2 regions of the Evansella sp. AB-rgal1 genome follow, and region 2 is predicted to be linked to the other one. Evidence: a T-box and tRNA genes for the amino acid it is inferred to sense, from the RefSeq annotation. Region 2 holds a T-box; the other holds one or more tRNA genes.
The links. The T-box of region 2 lies ahead of ACERII_RS01505 (valine--tRNA ligase). A T-box ahead of a tRNA ligase gene usually reads a tRNA of that ligase, here a tRNA-Val.
Positions count from the first base shown of each region.

Region 1: it has a tRNA-Val gene. The T-box ahead of ACERII_RS01505 (valine--tRNA ligase) is inferred to sense a tRNA for this amino acid. The anticodon was not compared.

Region 1 covers NZ_JBGUAU010000004.1:208,654-217,444, reverse strand. The annotation lists tRNA gene ACERII_RS05085 (tRNA-Ile) at 1-38, opposite strand, end outside; tRNA gene ACERII_RS05080 (tRNA-Gly) at 94-167, opposite strand; tRNA gene ACERII_RS05075 (tRNA-Pro) at 291-367, opposite strand; tRNA gene ACERII_RS05070 (tRNA-Leu) at 543-629, opposite strand; tRNA gene ACERII_RS05065 (tRNA-Leu) at 736-820, opposite strand; tRNA gene ACERII_RS05060 (tRNA-Asp) at 829-904, opposite strand; tRNA gene ACERII_RS05055 (tRNA-Val) at 939-1,014, opposite strand; tRNA gene ACERII_RS05050 (tRNA-Glu) at 1,147-1,221, opposite strand; tRNA gene ACERII_RS05045 (tRNA-Ser) at 1,243-1,333, opposite strand; tRNA gene ACERII_RS05040 (tRNA-Asn) at 1,343-1,418, opposite strand; gene ACERII_RS05035 (SprT family protein) at 1,549-2,016, opposite strand; gene cmpA (cortex morphogenetic protein CmpA) at 2,200-2,343, shown strand; gene ACERII_RS05025 (Tex family protein) at 2,457-4,646, opposite strand; gene ACERII_RS05020 (PP2C family serine/threonine-protein phosphatase) at 5,001-5,603, opposite strand; gene sigB (RNA polymerase sigma factor SigB) at 5,603-6,391, opposite strand; gene rsbW (anti-sigma B factor RsbW) at 6,354-6,848, opposite strand; gene ACERII_RS05005 (STAS domain-containing protein) at 6,851-7,180, opposite strand; gene ACERII_RS05000 (PP2C family protein-serine/threonine phosphatase) at 7,238-8,251, opposite strand; gene ACERII_RS04995 (anti-sigma regulatory factor) at 8,267-8,668, opposite strand; gene ACERII_RS04990 (STAS domain-containing protein) at 8,671-8,791, opposite strand, start outside.
Region 2 covers NZ_JBGUAU010000001.1:268,512-278,638, reverse strand. The annotation lists gene ysxE (spore coat protein YsxE) at 1-513, shown strand, start outside; T-box leader at 1,240-1,582, shown strand; gene ACERII_RS01505 (valine--tRNA ligase) at 1,692-4,337, shown strand; gene ACERII_RS01500 (DmpA family aminopeptidase) at 4,459-5,514, shown strand; gene ACERII_RS01495 (aminotransferase class IV) at 5,543-6,373, shown strand; gene ACERII_RS01490 (thiol-disulfide oxidoreductase DCC family protein) at 7,103-7,510, opposite strand; gene ACERII_RS01485 (lmo0954 family membrane protein) at 7,804-8,154, shown strand; gene ACERII_RS01480 (PspA/IM30 family protein) at 8,213-8,836, shown strand; gene liaF (cell wall-active antibiotics response protein LiaF) at 8,951-9,679, shown strand; gene ACERII_RS01470 (sensor histidine kinase) at 9,676-10,127, shown strand, end outside.

The DNA.
Region 1 (8,791 bases), on a different contig from region 2:
TATCAGGCGTGCGCTCTAACCAGCTGAGCTACAGGCCCTCAAGCAACATTTGTAACTATACCATTTATAATTACATGATGCAAGAGGAAATTTTGGAGCGGGTGATGAGAATCGAACTCACGACATCAGCTTGGAAGGCTGAGGTTTTACCACTAAACTACACCCGCATATGATAGATTACTCTTATTATTAAGTATAAAGCTGTATTTTCTAATTTCCTTACATAAAAGTCTTTCCTTCGACTAAATTTGTGTCATCAAATCAACTATTAGAAAGTTGATTCATTTAAATGGTCGGGAAGACAGGATTTGAACCTGCGACCCCCTGGTCCCAAACCAGGTGCTCTACCAAGCTGAGCCACTTCCCGATATATGCTCTCATTATTGGGCAGCCTTAGAGGAATCGAATTCCTAACCTTATGATCCGTAAGTCAACCAGTCTATCCAAATGAGCTACGGGCGCCTCTTAGAACAATAATATTTATATTTTCCTCTACTCTTAAATGTGCAAGTACAATTACAACGTTTTTCAATAAACATAATTGGTGCGGTCGAGAGGATTTGAACCTCCACGGGGTTAACCCCCACTAGGCCCTCAACCTAGCGCGTCTGCCGTTCCGCCACGACCGCAAAATATATTTTCATAGTCTGAGATCGAATAGGAAGACAGGTATATCATCATAATCGTTTCTCAATAAAAAGTCAATACTCTGCAACAAAAAATACATTATTACGTTGGTGCGGGTGAAGGGAGTCGAACCCCCACGCCCGAAGGCACTAGATCCTAAGTCTAGCGCGTCTGCCAATTCCGCCACACCCGCACATGATATGGCGGTCCCGACGGGAATCGAACCCGCGATCTCCTGCGTGACAGGCAGGCATGTTAACCGCTACACCACGGGACCACTTTATAATTGAAAAAATAATGATAATAATTAATGGTGGAGGATGACGGGCTCGAACCGCCGACCCCCTGCTTGTAAGGCAGGTGCTCTCCCAGCTGAGCTAATCCTCCGTTAATAAAAGAATTATTAGCTACAATCAAGTAGACAATAAGGGAATAGTTAAATGATAGCGCTTATATATCTTCCGACTAAACATAATTTTACCTTAGATAGTCTTTATACAAAAGGAAAAGATATATAAGTGGTGACCCGTACGGGATTCGAACCCGTGTTACCGCCGTGAAAGGGCGGTGTCTTAACCGCTTGACCAACGGGCCTTAATTTACGGAATATTTCGATGGCGGAGAAGGAGGGATTTGAACCCTCGCGCCGCTTACACGACCTACACCCTTAGCAGGGGCGCCTCTTCAGCCACTTGAGTACTTCTCCAAAAAAAAATGGCTCCACAGGTAGGACTCGAACCTACGACCGATCGGTTAACAGCCGATTGCTCTACCAACTGAGCTACTGTGGAATAGTAATATTTCAAATGGACTTTTTACATTTTAAACAAATTAAAAAGACATGTCAATATCTTTTATAATTACCTTCTTGTCTCATTAGCGACTTTTATAATATACCATATCAATTTATTACCGTCAATATTATCTCACTAAATTTGTAACTACCTTTTTTATCCTACCTTTACATTTTCCACATACATATTTACTTGTGTCAAATTGTCTTCTCCTTTTAAATTGGACACCACACTTCCTACATTCATATATATGTACCTTCGAACTACTTGACCGAGTATTCGGTAACGTTTTACAAAACCTAGTTCCCCCCACCTGCTTTAATAACAATTTGAAATCATCATCCTTGTGCATGTAACCCTTCTTTTCTAAATGAAGGTGGTAATGACATAACTCATGTTTAATAATTTTTTCTAACTCTCCTTGGCCATGATACTCAAATTGTTTAGGATTGATATCAATATTATGAGTTGTTAAGGAGTATCTACCACCAGTAGTCCGTAATCTAGGATTGAAGTAGGCTTTATGCTTAAACGGCTTTCCAAAATCATTAACAGATATAAATTCTACAAGCTTTTGTAATTCAAAATCATTCATTAATTACACCTCACCACTTTTCTTACTTCATAATATCACAAAAAAAAATAGGAAAAGATAATACAATAAATATTGATTTATACTTAAAACTTTTGTGCACAATTTTGGGATAACAATGACAAGCAGTCCGTCATATAGTATTACTACCATCGATTTTCAACAAAAGGAAAGGGGGACAATTGTATGCCATCTTGGCTTCAGCGACAACTGCAGGAAGCCTATCAAAGAAAAGATTTAGAGCAAGTTCGCATATTAAATCAATGCTGGTTTTATTATAAGGAAACGCTACCTGCACCTTCCGAAAAAGAACAAAGATTTAATACGTAAATATATGTATTTTTAATATAGATACTTAAGTTACACACAAATGGAGGATAGTGATAAGGTTAAAGGTTACCTTTCCTATCCTCCATTATAGTATAACTAGCAAACGTTTCTTATTATGAAGAAACAGTTTGATTGGCTGGCTTTAACATCGTTAAAGCAACTCGCCCTTTTTTTGAATCTACTTCATCTACCCAAACCGTAACAACATCCCCTACTGACACAACTTCCATAGGATGTTTCACAAATTTATTAGCTAATTTAGATATATGAACTAGTCCATCTTGTTTCACACCAATGTCAATGAATGCCCCAAAATCAACAACATTCCGAACCGTACCTTGGAGTTCCATACCCGCTGAAAGATCATCCATGGATAAGACATCTGTTTTTAACATAGGTTTAGGAACGTCATCACGTGGGTCTCTCCCCGGTCTTGATAAGGCATCTAATATATCCTTCAGTGTTGGAACTCCTACATCAAACATAGAAGCTAACTCCTCCACATTCACAGAATCAATTTTTTCTTTTACTATTTCTGTACCTAAATCTTCTGTAGTAATGGACAAGTGCTCCATAATTTTCTTTGTAACAGGATAGCTTTCCGGATGAATGCTTGTACGATCTAACGCTTGGTTTCCATCAATTATCCGAAGAAATCCGATACATTGTTCGTACGTTTTCGCACCTAATCTTGGAACTTTCTTCAATTGGCTACGATTTTTATATTTCCCTTCCTCTTCTCGATGCTTCACAATGTTATTCGCAACAGCTTTTGAAAGCCCGGACACATATTGTAATAGAGAAGACGAAGCAGTATTCACATTTACCCCTACTTTGTTAACAACTGTTTCCACGACAAAGGTTAACGAGTCATTTAACTTTGACTGGGTTACATCGTGCTGATATTGTCCAACCCCAACAGATTTCGGATCAATCTTCACTAGTTCCGCTAATGGATCTTGGATTCTCCTAGCAATTGAAACAGCACTTCTTTCCTCTACCTGTAGATCTGGAAATTCTTCTTTGGCCAGCTTTGATGCAGAATAAACACTAGCCCCTGCTTCATTAACAATTAAGTAGAACATTTTACGGTCTACTTCTTTCAATACTTCCGATATAAATTGTTCTGATTCTCTAGATGCTGTTCCATTCCCAATAGCGACCATCTCGATATCAAATTGCTCTATATATTGCTTTACTTTTTTCTTCGCTTCTTCTACTTGGTTACGAGGTGGTGTTGGATAGATGACATCAATCGCTAACACTTTCCCAGTCTCATTTACAACGGCAAGCTTACAACCAGTTCGATATGCAGGGTCTAGCCCAAGAATAATCCGATCTTTCAATGGTGGTTGAAGTAATAAGTTACGTAAGTTTTCGGAAAAAATATGAATTGCTTGCTCTTCTGCTTTTTCTGTTACTTCATTCCGTATTTCCCTTTCGATCGATGGTTCAATTAACCGCTTGTATCCATCTTCTATTGCTTCTAATATTTCCTTTTTAGCAATTGTCTGCTTTCCTTTTATCACAAACTTTTCTAACCAAGTTATAATTCGATCTCGTGGAGGTATTATCGCTACCTTTAAAACATCCTCTTTTTCTCCACGATTTAATGCTAACACTCGATGAGGAACAATTTTCTTTACTTCTTCCGAGTATTCATAATACATTTCGAATATTGCTTTCTCATCTTCTGCCTTACTTTTCTTCTCAGAAGACATTTTTCCTTCTGTAAAAGTCATATGACGAACTTGTTTACGAATATCCGCATCATCTGATAAATATTCACTTATAATATCCTTTGCACCTTGAATTGCGTCTTCTGCTGTATGTATTTCATGTTCTTCACTTACATATATAGAAGCTTCTTGTTCCACTGAGCCTGATGTAGGTAGGGAAAAAATCCACTGTGCCAGTGGCTCTAATCCTTTTTCTTTCGCTACAGTCGCTTTTGTACGACGTTTTTGCTTATATGGCCGATACAAGTCTTCTACTTCGGTAAGTTTCGTTGACTTTTCTATACTCTCTTTTAAATCAGGAGTAAGTTTTCCTTGCTCTTCAATGATTCTAATAACTTCTTCTTTTCTATTTGCAAGGTTTGTGGTATATGTCCATGCTTCTAGTATGCTTCTAATCTGTTCTTCATCTAGACCACCTGTAAACTCTTTTCGGTAACGAGCAATGAAAGGAACTGTATTCCCTTCTTCTGATAATGAGATAACGCTTTTTACTTTCTCTTCTTTAATTTGTACTTGTTTTGTTACAAGTGAGAGAATTGACCTTTGTTGTTCTGTCCAATCCATTAAAAACAGACCTCCCATATTCTTCTAAACACTAGCTCTTTTCCTCTACGATTATACTCTAATTAATAACCAATGTTAAACCAACATATATTAATCATTGGAACTCCCCTGAAATACGTACATCTGACTATCTAGTAATGGTACCTTTGTTGAATTTATTCCAATTGCTTCTGTTCCCTTTATATAAAGTTAAATGTACTAATATGCTTCATATGGTGTTTTCACCCATCACGGTGCTAAATTTCACCTGTGGGGAGCTGCGACCTCTACTCTATTTACATCGTAGTCGTGAACACACCTAATAACATAAAAAAGCAAAGTAAGGAGACTCCACTACTTCGCTTTAAATGTTCCTTATATAATTTTCCCAATCACGATCGTTGTATCATCATTTGTATCTTGCATTTCATCCGTCAGCTGCGATATAGCTACTTCCGGAGAACTCAGTTCAACAAAATGGGTATGAAAGGATGGACTAAACTTTAACCCGTCAGAATATAAAAGAAAAGTCATTCCCTTTTCAAAACTCGTTCTTTGTATGCGAAATACTTGTTTTTTTCCTGATAAATATCCTCTTGATGGGATGGGGCGGTCTAGCTTCCCAGACGGAGTATAAAAAATACAACCAATATTCCCTACATTGCAATACTCCATTTCCTTTTCGGCTAAATAAATCTTAAGCACCCCTAGTACCGTCCCTCTTTTTGACGTTAATACTTGATTGCACATTTTCATAATTGTTGATACATCTAGATGATGATGGCTTTTTATTTCTTCGATAGCTGCGGAAGATGCTTCTAGCGCTTCCTCGCCACTTCCTAAACCATCAGCAACTGCTATTAACACATATTCCTCCGTGCTGACAGTAAAAACAGAATCACCTGAACACCAATTCCCTTTTTTAGCTGTTTGGTACGTACTTACTATTGCCCCATTCAAATGGTGGTTTTCTATCATTAAAGACACTCCGTCGATTCTACTTTTATTGATTCTCTTAGCTTTTGTAAAGCTCTTCGTTGTAAACGAGATACATGCATTTGAGAAATCCCTAATTTATCTCCTGTTTCTTTTTGACTCAAATTTTCAAAGTATGTTAAATTCAGGATTTCCTTTTCCCTATCTGTTAAAACCCCGAACGCTTTACCTAATAAAAGTTGTTGATTTGTCTTTTCGTACCCTTCCTCCGTAGACCCAACAAGATCTAATAAAGTAACAGCACTTCCTTCATCATCTGCTTCTATGGACCTATCAACTGAGAGCGCTTGGTAGCTTTTGCCCATTTCCATTGTTTCAAGAATTTCCTCTTCTGTAACTCCTATATGATTTGCTATTTCTTCTACTCGTGGGGACCTTTGAAGCTCTGTAGTTAACTCTTCCACTGCATTTTTAATTTTCGGCCCTAATTCTTTAATTCGACGCGGAACATGGACACTCCATGTTTTATCACGAATAAATCTTTTTATTTCACCAACAATGGTAGGAACAGCAAAAGACTCAAAACTCCTGCCGAATTCCGGGTCAAATCGTCGAAAAGCCGCTAATAAGCCTATCATTCCAACTTGAATTAAATCTTCGTCATGCCGCTGCCCTTTTGAAAATTTACGCGCAAGAGCCTGAACAAGATTCTCAAATTCCAGAACCAATTTTGTTTGAACCTCTTCATCCCCAGTCTTTTGAAATTTTTCTATCATTTGCAAAATTCGATCCTTACTGTTTGGGAGTTTCCTTTGAGATTCCGTTGTCATCTTGTTCCACCCCATCTCTTTGAAGGAACTTCGTCATTACGATCATAACACCTGAATTACTATTGATTTCAACCTTGTCCATCAATGTCTCAATTAAAAACAGTCCGAGACCTCCCTCCTTCAATTCCTCAATTGGTTTCGTTGCATCAACTGGTCCTTTTCCATTTATAAATGAGTTTACATCTATATCGCCACCACGATCAGCCACCATAACTTCTAGCCTATCAGAAAAAACATTACACCCAATAAACATAAGAGCTTCTTCTTTGTCTGTATCGTTATAAGCATGATTCACAACATTCGTACAAGCTTCCGCTACTGCTATTTTAATATCTTCTATATCGTCATACGAATACCCCAATCTATTCGCAATTCCAGAGACTGTTAATCGAACGACACCAACATATTCCGGTTTAGCTGGCATTTTTAATTCAATGAAATCGGATGTTTGTGTCATACCTAAACTTCCTCCCTCTGATCTTCGTTAATATCTATCACTTCATTTAACCCAGTAATCTCAAAAAGGCGTTTCACTCGACTATTTGCACCAATTATTTTAAGACTACTATTTGATTTATCTGCTGTTTTCAATGCACCAATAAATATCCCTAGGCCTGTACTATCAATATAATGAACATCTGATAAATCTATTATAATCAACTGTTCCGCTTCCTGAGCAATAGGATTTAGTTTTTCTTTTAGAACAGAAGCAGTATATACATCTACTTCACCACTAAGTTTAACGACACTCTTTTTTCCATTCCCCTGCACATCAACTTGTAAATTCATCATCTTCCCTCCTGACGATTCGATACACTTTTTTTCAATACCCCTTTTGATAGAAAACTAAACATTTCTTCTTAGTATTAGTAGTGTAAAATCATCTTTTAATTTAAAATCTTGTATTTTCTCAAGCTCTCGATATACTTGCTCCACCATTGCTTGAGCCGGTAAGTGAATATATTTTTTTATAAGCTGTGTTATTTGGTATCTTTCAATAAATTCTCCATCGATTCTCGATTCTGTAACCCCATCTGATAGAAGCACAATAAAATCTCCTGGGTTCAACTCTAATACGTACTCTTTATAGTTCACTTTTGAAGATACACCTAGTACAAGTCCTTTTGTATCCATATTCTCAAATTTGTTTTGAGAAGCACGATAAACGAATCCAGGTTCGTGACCTGCACTGGAATAGTAAAAATGATGTAGTTTAGGGTCATACGTTCCATATACCATCGTTATAAACATATCACTATCAATATTTCTTTCCACAACTCGATTTAAATTCTCTAAGAGACCTGCTGGCTGTAATCGTTGTTCAGGCAGACTGTCCATCGCATACTTTATCATGGACATGCTCATTGCTGCAGGAACACCTTTACCGATGACATCTGCTACAGCTACTCCAATATTCCCATTATCATCTTCCATATAGTGATAATAATCCCCGCTCATTTTTCCTGCCGGAACACTTACAATCCCAAAGTCTAACTCATCGACTGTAATGGGTTTACTTGGTAATAAAGACTTTTGCATCCTTGCAGCTACGGTAAGCTCAGAATCTAGTTGACGTTGACGATCTCGCAAACTCAAATGTTCTCTATGTGCTAATCCATAACCAATCATTATCTCCAAAAGTAAATCATAGGAATCTATCACTTCTTGAGGGAGGTCCTTAATTAGTTCTTTTAATACAGACAAATGAAGACTTACCATTTCTTCAGGTGACATATCTTTTTCTATCATCTCTTTACTAAACTGCTGCGCTGAATAAAGGGTAAGCTCACTCTTGTCCTTTATATAGTTCTTTAACATTTCACGATAGTATTGATACAAAGATAGTTTAGTTTTCTCCAATAAATATGGCACCTCCTATCGAAGCCATTTAATTGCGGTAATAGTTGTTCCTTCATTTAATACTGAATCAATTGCAAATTCATCCATCAATCGTTTAACACCAGGTAGTCCAGCCCCCAAACCTCCAGAGGTTGTATATCCATCTTCCATTACTTTTCTAATATCTTTAATACCAGGACCATTATCAATTGCAGCAATCTTTACCCCTTTTTTCCCAGAACGGTGTACCTCTTCAATATGGATCTGTCCTTTTTTTGCATATAGATAAATATTTCTGGCAAGCTCTGATATGGCAGTTGTAATTCTCGCTTGGTCAACGGAACCAAAACCTACCTCTCGTGCAAGCTTTCTTCCGGCTTGACGAGCCGCTACTATTCCCCACTCACTATTTATATCAACATGGGTCTGGACTTGCATGTTCAACCCTCCAATTCGAGTTGGAGTCTATCCAACCCTTGTTCAAGGTCCAATGCAGTTGGTACATCATCTAACGTAATCCCCATATCAATGAGTGTAATAGCAACAGCTGGTTGGATCCCC
Region 2 (10,127 bases):
TTTGAATTAACATTCCTGACTCATTTTCAAAGAACTATCTTTATGGCAGAGGAAGCGGAAAAACATTTAAAGAAATGGATGGAAGGTGCCAAAGAGAAGAAGAGTTTTCGAAGTGTACTCTGTCATGGGAAACCTAGCAGAAAACATACATGTTTTGATCAATATGGAACAGCGTACTTCTTAAACTTTGAAAAAGCAGTGCTAGATACGCCTTCTCGAGACATGGCACTCATGTTTCGACATTTCTTCCAATTACGTCCGTGGGATGAGCAAGAAGGACGACATTGGCTTCAATTATATGAAAAACATTTTGCCTTTTTTGATGAAGAGCGTCATTTGTTCATGAGTTATCTAGCATTCCCGGAAAGTATTTATCAGTCCGTAGATGCTTATCAGAATAAGGAAAGCTCCGTACCAGAATTACAGTCTGTATCACAATTAGAGCGGAAAATATTAACGATGAATCGAATTCAGCGTTTTATGAAAAGTGTGTTTGAAGGAGAACAGAGGTAGTACTTAAGGGTTTAAATCTACCCTTTTCAAATACAATAAGCAAATAGGGCTGTCTCATACGGAGAGAATGTGAATCTCCTGTGAGACAGCCTTTTTATTGGTATAAAGTATAGATGAGAGTTCATTTTGATTTAGAAAACCAATCCATTACTCGGGAAAGATAGAGAAGAACTAGTATACCTAATAAAATTAAATCAAATTTAGTAGGGAATATTATCGTCCGAATCAATTGAAATACTATTAAAGGTAGTAATATTTGATAAAAGATATCTCCTGCTCTTTGAAACCAGCGGGAAAACCGGTATCCGCCAAACCGTCGTCTCATTCCCCTCATATTTATATTCCCCTTTCATTCTCGGTTATTATCATCTTATGCAAGAAAAAGGAAAAAGTGAACAATGAAAACTATTGTTATTATCGGATTACATAAGGTATGAGTTTTGGGTATTTAGGCAAAAATATTACTATATTTATAATAAGTGTACAGCTTATATGGGATAGTGGAAAGCTACGAGATTCCAGTGGAAATTAGAGTAGTGGCGAGACACCGTATCGACGGAGTCGTGAAGATGGCTCGGCAACTCCCCAACAAAGTTGTTAATACTTGATAGTTTAACTCCACTTGATAACACGTATTATCAGGGTAGAACGTAAGAAAATTAACCAAAACCTATTGATTCTCAGAAAAAGAAAAGGTAAAATAACGTGTACATAAAAAATTTCATTGCAATAACTAAGAGTGGGAAGAGTACATTCTGGAAGCTATCAGAGAGGAAAACCATTGTGTTCAACGCATACGCGTAGTTACAATGCTGGAAGGTTTTCTTAGACGAAAAGGTGGAAGGTCGCCCATGAGTTGCTTTTATGAACGAACGCTACATGAGTTCAGCAACTGTCAATTCGGTGACAGGGATGATTCAAATGAAAGTTCTAATAGTAAAAGCCGGTTCAGCACCGTTACAGCTTTGAGTGTACAGTCTATCATCTTTTAAGTTGGTGAATTTATTCACCCAATTAGACTGTAAACAAAGGTGGTACCACGAGGAATTCAACTCCCTTCGTCCTTTGACGAACGGGGTTTTTTTATATTCATATAACGTTCACAAAATTGTACCAGGTCTGGTCCCGGACAAAAAGTTCGGGGACCAGGGACGTGGCAATTTGAAGGAGGAAGAAAGATGGAAAATAATCAAGAAATTTCAATGCCGCCAAAGTATGATCCGCAGGCGACAGAAGCAAAATGGTATCCGTATTGGGTAAATGGAAAATTCTTTGAAGCAACAGGTGATGAGAGCAAAAAGCCTTACACCATTGTTATACCACCGCCAAACGTAACAGGGAAGCTTCACCTAGGACATGCTTGGGATACGACGCTACAAGATATCCTTATTCGTACGAAGCGTATGCAAGGCTATGACGCACTATGGTTACCAGGTATGGACCATGCGGGGATTGCAACGCAAGCAAAAGTAGAAGGAAAGCTTCGTGAAGAAGGTATTTCTCGTCACGACTTAGGTCGTGAGAAATTCTTAGAACAATCGTGGGAATGGAAAGGGGAATACGCGGACTTCATTCGTCAACAATGGTCGAAGCTTGGATTGTCTTTAGACTACTCAAGAGAGCGATTCACGTTAGATGAAGGTCTTTCTGACGCAGTACGAGAAGTGTTTGTTCGCTTATACGAAGAGGGACTCATTTATCGTGGTGAGTACATTATAAACTGGGATCCACAAACAAAAACAGCTCTTTCTGACATCGAAGTTATCTACAAAGATGTTCAAGGTGCGTTTTATCATATGAAGTATCCGTTAGTTGATGGATCTGGTCACATAGAGGTAGCTACAACGCGTCCAGAAACAATGCTAGGTGATACGGCAGTAGCAGTTCACCCGAAAGATGAGCGATATCAACATCTTATCGGGAAAAAAGTAAAACTTCCGATCATAGGACGTGAAATTGAAATCGTAGCGGACGATTACGTTGATATGGACTTCGGATCTGGAGCGGTAAAAATTACGCCAGCTCACGACCCGAATGACTTTGAAATAGGAAACCGCCACAACCTCGAACGAGTTCTCGTTATGGATGAAGGCGGGAAAATGAATGAGAACGCTGGAAAGTATCAAGGATTAGATCGATTTGAATGTCGTAAACAAATCGTGAAGGACCTTCAAGAGGAAGGTATTCTCTTCAAAATCGAAGATCATATGCACAGTGTTGGTCATTCAGAGCGAAGCGGTGCTGTCGTTGAGCCATATCTTTCTACACAATGGTTTGTAAAAATGAAGCCACTTGCTGAGCAAGCAATTGAGCTACAAAAATCAGAAGGAAAAGTAGATTTTGTTCCTGATCGTTTTGAAAAGACGTATCTTCACTGGATCGAAAACATTCGTGACTGGTGTATTTCTCGTCAACTCTGGTGGGGCCACCGAATTCCAGCCTGGTTCCATAAAGAAACAGGGGAACTTTATGTAGGAAGAACAGCACCAGAAGATATCGAGAACTGGGAGCAAGATGAGGACGTATTAGATACATGGTTCAGTTCTGCGTTATGGCCGTTTTCCACAATGGGGTGGCCGAACGAAGACGCAGCAGACTACAAACGTTTTTACTCTACGGATGTTCTTGTAACAGGTTATGACATCATTTATTTCTGGGTAGCGAGAATGATTTTCCAAGGACTACACTTTACAGACGAGCGTCCATTTAAAGACGTTCTCATTCACGGACTTGTTCGTGATGCCGAGGGCCGTAAAATGAGTAAATCCCTTGGGAACGGGGTTGACCCAATGGATGTGATTGATAAGTATGGAGCAGATGCACTTCGTTTCTTCTTATCAACAGGAAGTTCTCCAGGTCAAGACTTACGTTTCTATTGGGAAAAAGTAGAGTCCAACTGGAACTTTGGTAATAAAATTTGGAACGCATCTCGTTTTGCGTTAATGAATATGAATGGACTGAAGTACGAGGAGATTGATTTAACTGGGAAAAAATCCATTGCGGATAAGTGGATCTTGACTCGTCTTCAAGAAACGATTGACCAAGTAACGAAATTTATTGATGCATATGAGTTCGGTGAGGTTGGTCGTGCATTATACAACTTTATTTGGGATGACTTCTGTGATTGGTATATTGAAATGGCGAAGCTTCCGTTAAACGGAGAAGAGGAGGAAGCGAAGCACACAACTCGTTCTGTTTTAGCATACGTATTAGACCAAACGATGAGATTGTTGCATCCATTCATGCCATTCATTACAGAGGAAGTGTGGCAGCACCTTCCACATGAAGGAGAATCAATTACGGTTGCAAAATGGCCAACTCGTGATGAAAATCTTGTTGACAAGCAATCAGTAAAAGATATGCAGTTACTTCAAGAAATTATCCGATCTGTTCGTAATACACGCGCAGAATTAAATGTACCAATGAGTAAGGAAATCACCCTTCACATTCGTGCAAACAATGAGGATGTTCTTGATCAGTTGAACAGAGGAAGAGCGTATGTAGAGCGATTCTGTCGTCCAAGCGAATTGCAAATGGGAACAAACTTACCTGCACCGGAAAAATCAATGAGCTCTGTGTTATCTGGAGTAGAATTGTATCTTCCATTAGCAGGCCTTCTAGATCTAGATGCCGAATTGAAACGTCTAGAGGGAGAATGGAAACGTCTCGACGGAGAAGTTACACGTGTTCAGAAGAAGCTTTCGAACCAAGGCTTTGTAGCGAAAGCACCTCAAGAAGTGGTAGATGCGGAGAAGGCGAAGGAAACTGACTATCTAGAGCAAAGAGAAAAAGTAAAGGCTCGTATAGAAGAGCTTCGTAAATAACTACTAACTCATTACATCCAAGAGAAGCTTTGCAACTCTTGGATGTTTTTTTGCTAAAAGGTAATAATAGTAAAGTTATGCATAGTAATAAAACTAGATATATGAATGTGAGGTACTATCGATGACACAAATCAAAAGGATACGAGATTGGAATCTTCCTATCGGTTCGTTGCCCACTGGACCAAAAAATAAAATTACGGATGTTGCAGGCGTGACAGTAGGTCATGTTACAATAAAGCAAGATAATAGTTTTACTGGTGTAACAGCAATTCTTCCTCATCAAGGAAATTTATTTCAAGAAAAAGTAGTGGCTGCAAGTCACGTGCTTAATGGATTTGGAAAAACAACAGGATTAACTCAAATAAACGAGTTAGGTACGATCGAAACACCAATTCTCTTAACGAATACATTAAGCGTAGGTAACTGTTCTACAGGATTAATTCATTACATGCTCAAGGATAATCCGGAAATTGGACGAACGACAGGAACAATTAACCCTGTAGTGGCGGAATGTAATGACATGTTTTTAAACGATATCCGCCATATTTTTCTCAACGAACGTCATGTGTTTGGTGCCATTGAAGATGCAAAGACAGACTTTGAAGAGGGAGCTGTCGGTGCTGGAACTGGGATGCGATGCTTCAGTTTAAAAGGTGGGATTGGGTCTTCTTCTCGAACGGTTGAAATCCAAAATCATACGTATACGGTTGGAGTGTTAGTGTTAACGAATTATGGTCGTCTCGATGATTTGGTTATCAAGGGCGAGAATGTTGGGAAAAAGATCTCGGAGCTTATGAAAAATGATGTCCAAAATCATAAGGATCGAGGTTCTGTGATTATTATTGTTGCTACAGATTTACCTGTTTCCGAACGTCAACTTGAACGTATTATTAAGCGTTGTGGTGTTGGACTAAGTCATACTGGTTCGAAGATGGCACATGGTAGTGGTGATATTGTTATTGGCTTTAGTACGGCTGCAACTGTGCCGCACAAGCTGGAGGAAAAACTATTGAAGCATAACTACATACATGAAGAAGAGTTAGATAAACCTTTTCATGCCGTTTCGGAGGCGACGGAAGAAGCGATTTTAAATTCCATGGTAACGGCAGAAACGACCGTGGGAAGAGATGGGAATACGGTGGAGTCATTAAAGGATTATATAGATCAATTATATTAGTTTTAACACTTCGGGAGGGAATTGTTGAATGAAAGAAGTAGCTTATTATAATCGACAGTTTGTGGATATTAATGATCCGGTAATACCGATTCAAGAGAGAGGTCACCAATTCGGGGATGGCGTTTATGAGGTTGTTCGCGTTTATGATGGGAAACCATTTTTGCTTGATGAGCATTTAGTGAGGTTGAAGAAAAGTGCTGAAGCTATTGAGTTGACGCTTCCTTATTCCTTTGAGCAAATGAAGGGTATTATTGAAGAAGGTTTGCGATTATCTGGAATTGAGAATGCAGAGGTATACTTTCAAATAACCAGAGGAATTTCTCCAAGACAGCATCATTATCCAGAAGTTCCTGCTGTGTTTTCCATGACGGTTCGAAACGCAAGAAAAATATCGGATGAAAATAAAAGGGATGGAATCTCCGTTGTTATTTTGGATGATGTGAGATGGGCGAACTGTTTTATTAAATCGTTAAATCTCCTTCCTAATATTATGGCGAAGCACAAGGCAATGGCGAACGGACATGGGGAAGCGATATTCGTGAAAGATGGTATCATCACGGAAGGTTCTAGTAGTAACTTATTTGTTGTGAAGGATGGGGTGATCCATACGCATCCTGCAAACAAAGCTATTTTGCATGGAATTACGAGAGCTCAAGTGATTTCATTGGCGGAAAAACGAGGAATTCCTGTGAAAGAGGAAGCTTTTGATGTGAATTTCTTTTTAGGAGCGGACGAAGCATTTATTACAAGTACGAGTGTGGAGATGCTTGCGATTCATACGATAAACGAAGACACGAAGCTATCGGTAGAGCGACCGGTGTATCGGGCGTTAGCGGAGGACTTTACGAAGCTGCGTTGATAAGTTGTTTTGGTTTGGGAAAAATTGTGTTGAATGTCCTCATGGGTGGTGGGCCTGTGAGGATATTTTTGTAGTTTTAGTCGGACGTGTCGTTAGAGTATAGTAATTGAAAACTGGAGTTAAAAGACAATTAGCTTATTTTCAGGGGGGGTATATCAAGAAAAACATGGTTATTAGACAATGTGCTCCGTTGCAAATCCCATTTTATCTGCAAACTGGCGTTACTAGACAATTTCCATCTTCTGAAGCCAAGTTTTGTCTAGACCCAGCGTTTCATTGACAATTTCGACCTTCCGAAACCAGAAATTGTCAAATACCAAGCGTTTCATTGACAATTTCGACCTTCAGAAACCAGAAATTGTCAAATACCAAGCGTTTCATTGACAATTTCGACCTTCTGAAACCAGAAATTGTCAAATACCCAGTGTTTCATTGACAATTTCGACCTTTTGAAACCAGAAATTGTCAAATACCCAGCGTTTCATTGACAATTTCGACCTTCTGAAACCTGAAATTGTCAAATACCCAGTGTTTCATTGACAATTTCGACCTTTTGAAACCAGAAATTGTCAAATACCCAGCGTTTCATTGACAATTTCCCCCTCCTGAAGCCTAGCTTATTTATTGTACTTATGAGACGTTCATAAGGACAAATACAAAAGAAGATCTGGTTGAATTACCAGTATGATTTTACCTTGTTTTTAACATAAAGGGTTCTTAACAAACAATTCAACTCAAATCTCCCCCTTCCAAAAACCTCTTCCTCACATCGGCAGTAGGTAGCATACAGCTATCCCGTTTACCGAACCATTTATATCTATTTTTCGCAATCACAGAATAAACAGAATCTCGAATTGGTCGAGGAACGATCAACAAACAATATAAAACTCGCCAATTCCATTTCAAATTCTTACACACTCGCAAGGCAGCGGAAGACTTGCTGTATGCTCGCCCCTCTTCCATCAAAATAAAGCTATCCATATCCAAACTAATTCCATGATCTTTCAACAATTTCTGCCCAACGTCGCTTTGTAACGAAGCAAACTGAAAGTGAGCGTTAGGATCTCGTTTGATAATAAACTGTACACTTCCTACGCAAAAATTACAAACTCCATCAAATAATATAACAGCCTTCAGAAAGACCACTTCCTTTTTCCAATCATATTAGAAGATATATTTCCACTATATCATAATCCGTAAGAATTCCTAGAAGCTAGGATCTACACAAAGTTCATAATAATCTAATCTGAATCTAATCTAGCATCTACACAAAAAAAGCGACAGAGCAGCATCCTACAAATCTAACCTTTCACAATAGTCTAATATTCAAATACTCCTCAAGTCTTAGTCTAAATATTTCCGAAGATCATTATGGAAAAATGCACACTCCTATAAGATAAAGATAAGAAATATGAGAGGAGGAAAAACGAATGAAAAAGTTTCTACTATTCGTTTTAGCATTAATAGCAGTGGTGGTGTTACTAGCAAACTTAGGCCCGATGATTCTTCTAGGAGTGAGTATTTACTTACTTTACGTTATCTTCAAGCAATTTGTAAAAAGTGAGTCAATGCTAGGTAAAATTGCATGGGTGGTGTTAGGACTTATCGTTCTAAGTATGGCTACTGCTAACTTATACGCAGTCATCGGACTTGTTGCACTTTACTTCCTATACATTCTCGTTAAAAACGTAAAGGAAGATAAAGAAATCGAGTTTTCTAAACCCGAAAGTGACGATCCATTTACGAACTTTGAAAGACAATGGAAAGAATTAAGAAGCTAGTCCGAGCACATCATTAGAATTACTTCAAAAACTACTTAAATAAAAGGAGAGAAACAAGATGACAACTATTTTTACAAGAATGAAAGACACAATTACGGCGGACATTCATGATTTACTAGACAAAAAGGAGGAGAAAAATCCTATCGCTGCGCTAAATCAATATTTACGTCAGAGCGAGCAAGAAACAGAAAAGGTACGTAAACTTGTGGAGCGACAATACCAACTTAACGAAGAATTTCAACAAGAGTACAGCAAAGCGTTAGAAATAGCAGCAAAACGAAAACGCCAAGCAGAAATTGCTCAAAAAGCAAACGAAGAGGACATGTTTCAATTTGCACTCCAGGAGTATGAGGAGTATGATGCACGAGCTACTCGTATAAAGGAAGCACAAAATTTAGCTGCCGAGCAACTTGACCAACTTGAAAGAAAATATGAAGAAATGAAGCGGAAATTAAAAGATATGCACTATAAGCGTATGGAATTAATGGGGAGAGAGAATGTGGCTCGTGCAAACTATCAAATGAACAAAGTGGTTGAACAGAGTGGAGAAAAATCCTATTCTCGTTTTTCCGAAATGGAAAGATATATCGAAGGACTAGAAACGAAGCTAAATCGAGCTTATTACGAAAACACTTTCGATAGCAAAATTGCGAAACTAGAAAAAGAGTTAAAAGAAGGATAAATATTACTACAGAAATATTTGGGAAAAATGATATGATAGATAAGGCGCAAGTATTGCGTCTTTCTATCGTTATTATTATGTAATTACGTATTATCAGAGGGGAGGGCTTTCATCATGCTTCGGCGTTTATCAACAGATACGATCAATATGATCCTTTTAATTGGAATTGCCCTGCTTTTCATAGAATTATTTTTCTTTAATAGTGGATTAGTATTCACGCTCGTATTTTTCTCCTTATTACTTTATTTCGGTTTGAAAAAGTACGATAGCACATTTGGGAAGATCCTTTTTTGGATCGGAGTGGTCGTCTTATTTTTCACCGTATTAAATATGATGGCTGTAAAATTCCTAATTATTGCAGCAATTGTCCTATTTTTCGTTCAATACAACAAATCCAAAAAAGAACCTGAACATGTGGAGCCACATATTGAAGCACATAACACCACAACCGAAGAACCATTAGTTAAAGTGAAACCATTATTTTATGGGAAGTTTTTCGGAACTCAAAAAACGGATGAAGCGCCATATCAATGGCGAGATATTAATATACACGGTGGATTCGGAGATCGAGTCATCGACCTAAGTAATACTGTTTTACCAGATGATTCCGTTATTTCTATCCGTCATTTTATAGGAAACATTAAAATCTATGTTCCATACGAAGTGGAAGTTACCGTTCTTCATAGCTCCGTTTTTGGAAGAGCGACAATCTTTCACAATCAACATGCCTCTTTATTAAATCAAACAATGACGTATCGTACGGAAAACTACGATAGTACAACGCCGCGGGTAAAAATTGTTACCTCTGTTTTATCTGGAGATATTGAGGTGAAGCGAATATGAACCTCATTATCAAACAAATCAGTGTTGGATTAGCAGGAGCTATTTTTTTCACACTTATCCTGTTGTCCATCACGTTTTTCATGTTTCCTCTCGAAGGATGGCGCCAGCTTTTTACGACTGAATACAATGATATTCGTTACCTGCCTCTTATCGTAGGCACAGCAGTTTTTGGTGGTGTGATCACAGGGGTATCGTACGGCGTACATCTACGTGGAAAACTGTATGTGATTCAAGGGCAATTAGAAGATCTTCGAAAGGGACAAAAAATCAATGACAACCCTCTATCTAATGGAAAAGAATTAGAGGAAATCCAAAAGCTTCTTTTGCAAGTGGAAGAGAAGTTTGATAAGCAAGCAGAAGTTTCTCAGCGCCTTGCAACGGAAAGGGCAGAGGAACGAGAGAAAAGCTTGCAAGAAGTGGTGCTCCAAGAACGGAATCGGTTAGCTCG